2 regions of the Kitasatospora sp. NPDC088391 genome follow, and region 2 is predicted to be linked to the other one. Evidence: riboswitches for the same ligand, from Rfam matches in the RefSeq annotation. Region 2 holds a riboswitch; the other holds the start of a gene.

Region 1 (4,961 bases), on a different contig from region 2:
GTGCCCGAGGGGCATGTGATCCACCGCCTGGCCAGGCTGAACCACGAACTGTTCGGGGGCGGCCCGGTCCGGGTGTCGAGCCCGCAGGGGCGCTTCGCGGACGGCGCCGCCCTGATCGACGGGAAGGCGCTGGACGAGGCCGAGGCGCACGGCAAGCACCTGTTCCTCGGCTTCGGGGAGCAGTGGCTGCACATCCACCTGGGCCTCTACGGCAGGTACGACTTCGGCACCGGCGAGGCCCCGGAACCGGTCGGCCAGGTCCGGCTGCGGATGGCCAACGGCAGCGGCTACGCCGACCTGCGCGGCCCGACGGCCTGCGAACTGCTCACCCCGGCCGAGAAGGCCGCCGTCCACCGCCGCCTCGGGCCGGACCCGCTGCGCCCCGGCGAGGCGGGCGACCCGGCCTGGCAGCGGATCTCCCGCAGCGGCAGCACGGTGGCCGCGCTGCTGATGGACCAGAAGGTGCTGGCGGGCGTCGGCAACGTCTACCGCGCCGAGGTGCTGTTCCGGCTCGGCATCGATCCGCACCGCGCGGGCCGCGACCTCACCCGCGCCGAGTGGGACGCGATCTGGGCCGACCTGGTCGCCCTGATGCGCGAGGGCGTCGAGGCCGGCCGGATCGACACCGTCCGGCCCGAGCACACCCCGGAGGCGATGGGCCGCCCGCCCCGGGTGGACGACCACGGCGGCGAGGTCTACGTCTACCGCCGCCAGGACCAGCCCTGCCTGGTCTGCGGCACCCCGGTCCGGACGGAGGAGCTGGCCGCCCGCAACCTGTTCTGGTGCCCCCGCTGCCAGCGGACCTGACGCTCCGTCACGCCGCCAAGCCTTGACGCAAGGTTGACCAGGCCATGGGCGAGGGCCCGGAACGGCGCTCCTATTGTCGGGGCCATGTCCGTTCCTCCGTTCCGCGGCTCCCGCCCCGCCCCGGCGCTGCCCGTCCTGCCGTACCGCAAGCCGACCAGGGGGCGCGACTACTGGGTGCTGGACGACGTCCTGCCCGACCCGGACGCGGTCCGCGCCCGGCACCTGGCCCGCACCGACTGGGACGAGGGCTACCCGCACAAGCCGGAGTCCTGGCCCGGCCTGCGCGCGATGCCCGGCCTGGAGCCGGACGAGCTGGCGCACGTCGAGAAGCTGGTCCGGGACACCGTCGGCGCCGAGCGGATCTGGGCGCTGGACGAGGCCGAGGGCGGCACCTTCAACCACAACTGCGTGCAGGTGGTGGGCGCGGGGGAGAGCGAGCCGCGCCCGCACACCGACTCGCGCTCGCTCTGCCGCTACGCCGCCGTGCTGTACCTCAACCCGGGCGTGCCCAAGCGCTGCGGCACCAGCTTCTACCGGCAGAGCTTCCCCGGCGGCCGGCTCGGCGGCAACAGCGTGGTCGCCCCGCACAACAACCTGGTCGACGCCCTGGGCACCCGCTTCGTGCCGCCGGACTCCTTCACCGAGGACCTGGCCGTCCCGCACCGCTACAACCGGCTGCTGCTCTACACCGCCAACCTGATCCACACCGCGACCGAGTACCACGGCGCGACGCTGGCGGAGAAGCGGATGACCGCGGTCTTCTTCTGGATGGCCTGAACCGCCCCTGACGGCGGGTCAGTCCCGCTCGCCGAGCACCCCGTGCGCCAGCACCTCCGCCACCGCCGGGTCGACCAGCCGGTAGCGCACCACCCGCCCGTCCCGCTCCCCGGCGACCAGTCCGGCGGCCCGCAGCAGGCGCAGCGCCTGCGAGACCGCCGGGTCGCGCATGCCGGTGGCGACCGCGAGGTCGGTGACGGCCAGCGGCCCGGTGCGGTGCAGCGCGAGCAGCAGGGCCAGCCGCCCGGGGTCGGCGAGCAGCGCGAAGCGCTCGGCCCAGGCCCGGACGTGCTCGGCGTCGCCGATCGCGGCGATCGCCTCGCAGACCCGGTGCCCGTCGATGGTGCGCTGTCCGGCGCGGTCCGCGGGTACGAGGTGCATGGCGGTCATTCTGGCACCGCCCGGGAGTGATCTTGGACACCGCGGACACCTGCACGCCTGTGCAGCCTTGCAGCTGTGGGGCCACCGGCCCTACCGTGGGCGGGCCGTGGTGTTCGGGAAGACCGGTGCACTGTGCTCGACGCGGGAGCGTCGTCGCAGGAGTCCGGAGCGGCCCTCGCCACTGTGATCGGGGAGTCGTCGGCCCCCACCTCGCGCCACTGGCCGTTCGCGGCCGGGAAGGCCGGGAGCCGGCGCGCAACACCCCGTCAGCCAGGAGACCGGCCACGGCATCTCACGAAGTGATCCACGAGGTGCTGGAGCGTGATCCGCGGATGACCGCGTCCGAATCGACCCTGCCCGCAGCCGCTGCGGGCTCCCCCCTGCCGTCGTTCCGCTGGCGGCGCGAGGACACCCTGCGCACGGCCGGCCTGATGCTGGTGATCCTGGCCCTGCACGTGGTGGCGTTCGGGACGCTGCTGTTCCTGGTGGCGCCGCACAAGTACCAGGTCGGCACCCAGGTGTTCGGCGTCGGCCTGGGCGTCACCGCGTACACGCTGGGCATGCGGCACGCCTTCGACGCCGACCACATCGCGGTGATCGACAACACCACCCGCAAGCTGATGGCGGACGGCCGCCGCCCGGTCTCGGTGGGCTTCTGGTTCGCCCTCGGGCACTCCTCGATGGTGGTGCTGATGGCCGCGCTGGTGGCCGGCGGCGCGGCGCTCGCGGGCACCCTGATGGACGACGACTCGACCACCCACCAGGTGCTCGGCACCATCGGCACCACCGCCTCCGGGGCCTTCCTGTACCTGATCGCGGCGCTCAACCTGGTGGCGCTGCTGGGCATCTGGCGGGTCTTCCGGGCGATGCGGGCCGGGCAGTACGACGAGGCCGAGCTGGAGAAGCACCTGGCCGCCCGGGGCTTCCTGGCCCGGGTGCTGAACCGGGCCACCCGCTCGATCACCCGGCCCGGCCAGATGTTCCCGGTCGGCATGGTGCTGGGCCTGGGCTTCGACACCGCGACCGAGGTGACCCTGATGGTGATGGCGGGCTCCGGCGCGGCCTCCGGCCTGCCCTGGTACGCGATCGTCTGCCTGCCGCTGCTGTTCGCCGCCGGGATGAGCCTGTTCGACACCCTGGACGGCACGTTCATGAACTTCGCCTACCAGTGGGCGTTCGCCAACCCGGTCCGCAAGGTGTACTACAACCTGACCATCACCGGCCTGTCGATCGCGGTGGCGTTCGTGATCGGCACCATCGAGCTGATCACGGTGCTGCACGACAAGTTCGACCTGGACGACCCCGTCACCGGCTGGATCGCCGGCCTCAGCCTGGACAACGTCGGCTTCGTGATCGTCGGCCTGTTCGTCGTGGTCTGGGCCGCCGCGATCGGCTACTGGCGGATCGCCCGGCGCTCCCGGGCCTTCGCGCAGCTCTCCTGACGCCCCGTCGGCCCGGCCCGCAGTACAGTCGGTGGACCCTTCGACGCCGGCGCGGCCCCGCCCCGGGCACCGCGCCGGCCCGAGCAGAACAGTGGACCCGCCCGTGCCGGACGCCGACCTCGTCACCCAGGCCCTCGCCCGCAACCTCAAGCGCCTGCGCACCGAGCGCGGCCACACCCTGGACGCCCTCGCCGCCCGCTCCGGCGTCAGCCGCGGCATGGTGGTGCAGATCGAACAGGCCCGCACCAACCCCAGCGTCGGCACCGTGGTCCGGCTCGCCGACGCCCTCGGCGTCTCGATCGCCCGGCTGCTCGACTACGACGCCTCCTCCGCCGTCCGGATCGTCCCCGCCGAGGAGGCCGTCCGGCTGTGGACCGGCCCCGCGGGCGGCAGCGGCACCCTGCTGAACGGCGCCGAGGCGCCCGGCCCGCTGGAGCTGTGGTCCTGGCGGCTGGAGCCCGGCGAGGCGCATACCTCCGACCCGCACCCGCCCGGCACCGTCGAGATCGCCCGGGTCGACGAGGGCGTCCTCACCCTCCTCCTGGACGGCCGCGAGCACCGCGTCCCGGCCGGCTCCACCGCCTCCTACGAGGCCGGTGCCGCCCACGGCTACCGCAACGACGGCGCCGCCCCGTGCCTGGTCACCATGGTGGTCTCGGTCCCCCCGCCCGGCGCGTGACGGACCGCGGAGGGGCCCCGGGCACACCGCCCGGGGCCCCTCCGCGGTCCGTCACGTCGTCAGCGGGCCTCGCGGAACTCCACGTGCCGCCCCGCCACCGGGTCGAACTTGCGCAGCACGATCCGGTCCGGGTCGTTGCGGCGGTTCTTCCGCGTCGCGTACGCGAACCCCGTGCCCGCCGTCGACCGGAGCGTGATCACCGGTCGCAGTTCGCTGCGTGCCATCTCGGCCTCCCTCTCCCGGCAACGATTGCCGTTTTCACCAGGCCACAACACGGCCGCCCCGCCGGGCATTCCCCACCCGTCGGCCGGTCCCGACGGGCGCCCCCGGGCCCCCGTTCGTACGCTCGGGACATGTCCGACGCGCACTCCGCCCGACGCGAACGCCTCCGTGAGCACTGCAGCGCCTCCGGGGCCGACGCGGCGCTGATCACGCGCGCCGCCAACGTCCGCTACCTGACCGGCGGCGCGCCCCGCGGTGCCGCGCTGCTGCTCACCCGCGAGCGCGCGCTGCTGGCCCGCCCCGAGCAGCCCGAGCCCGCCGAGCCGGGGGAGTCCCGGCCCGACCCGGAGCTGGCCGCGCTCCCGGTGCCCGCCGAGGCGGACGCCGCGCTCGCCGCCGCCGAGGCCGCCGCCCGGCTGGGGGTGCGCGACCTGGCCGTCGAGGAGCACGACCTGACCGTCGCCCGGTACCGCGAGGCGGCCCGGCTGGCCGACCCGGCCCGGCTGCGCGACCTGGGCCGGGCGGTCGAGCGGCTGCGGGTGGTCAAGGACGAGCACGAGATCGCCGACCTGCGGACCGCCGCCGAGATCGCCGACCAGGCGCTCGGCGAACTGCTCGAATCGATCCTGGTCGGCCGCACCGAGCGGCACCTG
Region 2 (4,961 bases):
CCAGCACGTGCGAGGCGGCGGAAGTCGCCGGGCGCGCGCGGAACCCCTCGGAGGTCTCCTTGCCAGGGTGAGCGTGGTGCACCACTGTCGCCACCACCACGTCGCCGAGCCGGACTTCTGGTTTCAGGCCGCCGGCCACGCCGACGAACAGCAGTGCCCGGGGCTCCAGCCACGTGCGCACGCGCTCGGCGATCGCTGCCGTGCCCAGGTTGCCCGTCCCGCTCCTGACCACGGCGACGGAGCCGGACGTTCCGGGTAGCCTTCCCCGCACAGCACGGGTGCCTTCCGGGTGGACGAGGGGCTCCCGGTCGACGAGCAGGTCCTCCACGGCCCGGGCCTCGACCGGCAGCGCAGTCAGGACCACCACTTCCGCGACCGACCCCATGGGCGTCTTTCCTCACCTTCCGACGGAGTGTCACCCGAGCCTAGCGTCCCGTCCGTTGCGGAGGTGCCGCCGAACGGGTAGTGGACCGGCGTGTCGTTCGCGCGGTGTGCGAACCGAGGTCGCAGTGGGGCGCAGGATGCCCCGGTGCGGTCCCCTCCGAGGCGTTCACCGCCTTCTGTTCAGGTGCATGTCCAGGTTGCCGCGATGCCCGACGGCCGCCGCCACCTGTGGACCGGCCGCACCGCGGCCCGAAGTCCACGATCCGGCCGGTCCGCGGTCCACGATCCGGCCCGTCGGCGGCGGGGCCGGATGACGGACCGTCAGGGGGCGGTGATGCCCGGCTGGGTGCCCGCGCCGAACGCCCAGCCCTCCACCTCGCCCGGCGCCGGGTCGTAACCGCCCGCGCCCAGGCTGCTGTAGCTCCACGCCCCGCCGTGCGAGGCGTGCCAGTACGACCAGTACGCGGTCGCGGGCGCGCCGTTGCACGGGTTCGGCAGCGCGTTGATCCGGCAGACGAAGCCCGGGAAGCGCGGATGGAACGCGTACGAGAACCCGGCCCCCGTCAGCGCGGCCAGCCCGCTGGACGGGTCGCCGGGCGCGCACCCGGTCTGGACGGTGCCGCCCAGCGCGGTGAAGTCCACCACCACGGTGACACCGGTGGTGCCGCTGCACGCCGCCGCGTGCGCGGGCGGCGCGGCGACGGTCGACGCGCCCAGCAGCGCGGCGGTCAGGACGGCGGCGGCCGTCGGGGCGAGCGGACGGCGGAACGAGAGGGTGCGGAACACGCGGATGCCTCCTCGAAGGGAAGGAACGGAAGGGAACGGAGCGGGGGACGGGCGCCGGGCGTCAGTGCGCGCAGGCCGGGACGGGCGCGGCCGCGCGCGACCCCTGGGAGCGGAGCCCCGCCAACGGGGCGCCGGACAGGCCCAGCACCGCCTGCGCGGTCGCCCGCGTCGCGGTCGCCGGGTTCAGGCCGGCCGCGTCGTAGGCGACCGCGCCCCGGTCGGCGGCCGGCGCGCCGCAGCCCGCCTGGAGCGAGCGGACGAACCCCCGGGCCCGCACCCCCGCCACCGGACGGCCCCCGGTCAGCAGCGCCTGCGCCGCCAGACCGGTCGAGTTGGCGTTGCCCGCGGCCGCCCCGGCCGCCGCCAGCGAACCGTCCGCACCCTGACGCGCCACCAGCCAGGACAGCCCGGCCCGCGCCTCGGCACCCCGGCCGGTCGCGGCCAGCGCCTGCGCGGCGAGCGCCGTCGCGTCCGGGTCGGACGCGCAGACCGGCTGCCCGAAGGAGACCGGGAACCCGCCGTCCGCGCACTGCGCGCCCGCCAGGTAGCCCGCCGCCGCCGACGGCGCGCCGCCGGGGGTGCGGGCCAGCGCCAGCAGCGCGAACGACTGGCCCAGGCTGTTGCTGTAGTCGCCCCACTGCGAGAGGTCGGAGAACCGCCCCGACGGCTGCAGCCGCGCCCGCAGCCGCGCCACCAGGTCGACCCCGCCGAACGCGGCCGGGTTCGCGCCGCGGACCTCCGCCGCGAACGCCAGCTTGGCGGTGGCGCCCGCGTACGACTCGCCGACCCCGTCGCCCGCGTACCCGGCCAGGTTGGCGGGCTGCGCGAGCCAGGCCGTGGCCCGGGCCGCGGCGTCGTCGGAGACCTTGGCGGCGGCGAAGGCCAGCACCGCGTCGATCGTCAGCCCCTGGTCGGGGTAGGAGACGCCGCCGTAGCTGCTCTCCAGGTGGTCGCCGCCCACCAGTTGTCCGGCCAGCCAGCCCGCGGCCGCCGCGTCCGGGCGCACGGTGACGGGCGGGGCCGCCGAGGCGGTGGCGGCGGGCAGCAGGGCGCCGGCGAGAACGGCGCTGGTCAGCAGGACGGCGGCGCGAGCGCGCAGTGACATGGAAGTCGGCCTTTCCGGGCCCGCGGGGCCGGGAGCCCGGCCGTCGCGCGCGAGCACGGCACCGGGGTCCGACCCGCAGTCCGCGACGGGTGGAAGGTCATGGGAGGACCCGGTGACGGGCATTCGGGCTCGCCCACCACCTGCGCGGATGGGCCTACCGTTGCGGGACAGCGCCGGAATTCGACCGGACTTCCCCCACCACCGGACGTACAGCTGAACTGACGGGCCATCATTCCGGCGGCGCCGACGAACGGTCAAGAGCCCGCCCCCGCACGGTGCCGCACCGCACGGCGCGCCGCGAGCGCGCGCGAGCCCCCGTCCCCGGCCCCATCCCCGGCATGTCCGCAGGCCGGTGCGCCGCCGACCCGCGGGAGCGGCGCGCCGCCGACGGGCGGTCAGCCGCCCAGGACGGTGTTGCCCGTGATCGAGAACGTCGCACTGTCGACCACCACGGCGTGCCGCACCCCGTCCGGTCCGAGCACGACCGCCCGCCAGGCCCGGCCGCCGCCCTGCTCCGTGACGGGGCCCAGCGACTCGACCTTGCCGCCCAAGACCGCACCGGCCGCCTTGACCACCGCGTCGGCGGCGTCCAGGGACGGCAGCGGGGCGGGCGCCTGCCGCGCCGCAACGCCGTCGTCCGTCTCCCGGTCCCGGCCCGTGCGGCCCTCGTGACCACCCTGGCCGTCGTGACCGCCGGGTCCGTCCCGGCCGTCCGCCCGCTCGCCCGCGGCGGCCGCCGACCGCTTCCCGTCCCCGCGGTCCTCGCCCTCGTGGTGGAACGCCACGGCGACGCCACCGCCGATCACCACGACGGCCGCGCCCGCGGCGACCCAGCGCGTCGCCCGGCCGCGCACCCACCGACGGACCGCGGCCCCGCGGGGCCGTCCGCCTTCCGGCCGTTCCTGCGACCCGCCCGTGCCTATCGGTTCGTCCACCGTGCCCACCCGTTCCTCGGACCGGACCGGGCCCCTCGCCCGGACGCTGCGGCCAGCATGACGAGGAGGCGCTGAAGGGTTGCTGAAGACCTGAAGACGGCTTCAGGCCCGCCGGCGCGCGTACGGCCCGCGCGCGTACGGCCCGCGCGCGTACGGCCCGCGCGCGTACGGCCCGCGGGGCACGGCGAGGGGGCCGCCGGTCAGCCGGTGGGCAGCAACACCACGAACTCCGCGCCGCCCTCGCCGGAGCGCGCGAGGGCGATGCCGCCGCCGACATCGCCGCCCGCCGGCCCGCCCCGGACCTTGCGGAGCACTGACGGCCAGCCCCCCGCCACGACCTGCGGCAGGTCCCGGGCGAACAGTCCCCGCACCGACGGCGTCCGATCCGGGCCGGTGCCGACGGGGCCTCAGTGCCCCACCAGCACCCGCGCCGCGTGCTCGACGTACTCGTGCAGCCCGTACGACGCCGCCGACGCGACCAGCGCCGCCCCCGACACCGCCGCCGCCAGACCCCACGCCCGCGCCCGGGCGGCCCGCCCCCGCGGACGTTCCGGTACGGGGCCGAGCAGCGCCGCCACCCGCCGCGGCACCGGGCCCGTGCCGACCGCCATCAGCGGCCCCCGCTCCGGGCGGGCGCCGGTGGCGAGTGCGGCCCGGGCCAGCGCGGCCGCCGCCACCCGCCGGTCGCCCGCCCGCTCGGCCGCCGCCTCGTCCGCCCACCGCTCCAACTGGAAGTCCAGCGCCGGGGCCAGCCCGCGCACCGCCGGGTGCACCGCCCCCGCCAGGTCCACCAGCGCGGACAGCAGGTGGTGACGGCCCCTCAGGTGCGCGCGCTCGTGCGCGAGGAGCACCTCCCGCCCGGTCGGCCCCAGCAGCCGCAGCATGCCGGTGGAGACCACCACCCGCCCGCCCGAGCCCCGCCGACCGGGCAGCGCGAACGCCTCCGGACGGTCGTCCGCCACCACCAGCACGTCACCGCCCGGCCCGCCCTCCGCCGGTGCCCGCCCGCCCGCCGGCATCTGCTCGACTGCCGGTGCCTGCTCGACCGCCAGCGCCCAGGCCCGGGCCAGCACGGCCCGCTGCCGCCGACGGCGCACCAGCAGCACCCCCGTCTGCACCGCCAACACCGCCCCGGCCGCCGCCGAGACCGGCACCACGACGGGCCACCGCGCCACCACCTCCGCGAACGGCACCCGCTCCAGCACGGCCAGGAAGGGCACATGGAACAGCGCCACCAGCGCCGCCACGGTCACCCCGGCCATCAGTACCGCCCCCGCCACCAGCACCCCCGCGGCCTCCCGCGGCGGCAGCAGCCCCGCCAGCCGGCGCACCGCCGGCACCCCCGCGAACGGCAGCCCGAGCAGGAGCCCGACCGCGACCAGCGCCGCGGTCACGCGCCGTCCTCCGCCTCGCCCAGCAACTGCCGCAGCGCCTCCTCGTCCTCCGCCGACAGGGACGACACGAAACGCTTCAGCACCAGGTCCCGGTCCGGCTCCTTCTCCAGCTCCCGCCGCATCCGCCCCGCCGCCAGCCCGGCCGCGTCCGCCACCGGCGCGTACGCCAGGGCCCGCCCGGGCCGGGAACGCGACAGCGTCCCGTTCTCGTACAGCCGCACCAGGATCGTCGCCACCGTGGTCCGGGCCGGCGGCCGGCCCAGCGCCTCCTTCACCTGCTGCGCCGTCAGCGGCCGACCCGCCGCCCACAGCACCTCCAGCACCTCCGCGACGAGCTCGCCGTGCGGCCGCCGCGCC

The links. Region 2 has a riboswitch for cobalamin ahead of ACIQBJ_RS03285 (peptidase). Riboswitches for the same ligand answer to the same signal wherever they lie in the genome.
Region 1: another riboswitch for cobalamin. It lies ahead of ACIQBJ_RS33605 (HoxN/HupN/NixA family nickel/cobalt transporter); the one in region 2 lies ahead of ACIQBJ_RS03285 (peptidase).

What each region holds. Positions count from the first base shown of each region.
Region 1 covers NZ_JBIVNB010000018.1:11,600-16,560, forward strand. The annotation lists gene ACIQBJ_RS33590 (Fpg/Nei family DNA glycosylase) at 1-807, shown strand; gene ACIQBJ_RS33595 (DUF6445 family protein) at 892-1,584, shown strand; gene ACIQBJ_RS33600 (ArsR/SmtB family transcription factor) at 1,603-1,965, opposite strand; cobalamin riboswitch at 2,056-2,267, shown strand; gene ACIQBJ_RS33605 (HoxN/HupN/NixA family nickel/cobalt transporter) at 2,298-3,407, shown strand; gene ACIQBJ_RS33610 (XRE family transcriptional regulator) at 3,511-4,086, shown strand; gene rpmG (50S ribosomal protein L33) at 4,146-4,310, opposite strand; gene ACIQBJ_RS33620 (M24 family metallopeptidase) at 4,440-4,961, shown strand, end outside.
Region 2 covers NZ_JBIVNB010000001.1:762,867-767,827, reverse strand. The annotation lists gene ACIQBJ_RS03295 (hypothetical protein) at 1-385, opposite strand, end outside; gene ACIQBJ_RS03290 (flagellar hook-length control protein FliK) at 706-1,170, opposite strand; gene ACIQBJ_RS03285 (peptidase) at 1,232-2,275, opposite strand; cobalamin riboswitch at 2,372-2,521, opposite strand; gene ACIQBJ_RS03280 (hypothetical protein) at 2,671-3,129, opposite strand; gene ACIQBJ_RS03275 (hypothetical protein) at 3,411-3,581, opposite strand; gene ACIQBJ_RS03270 (M56 family metallopeptidase) at 3,618-4,604, opposite strand; gene ACIQBJ_RS03265 (BlaI/MecI/CopY family transcriptional regulator) at 4,601-4,961, opposite strand, start outside.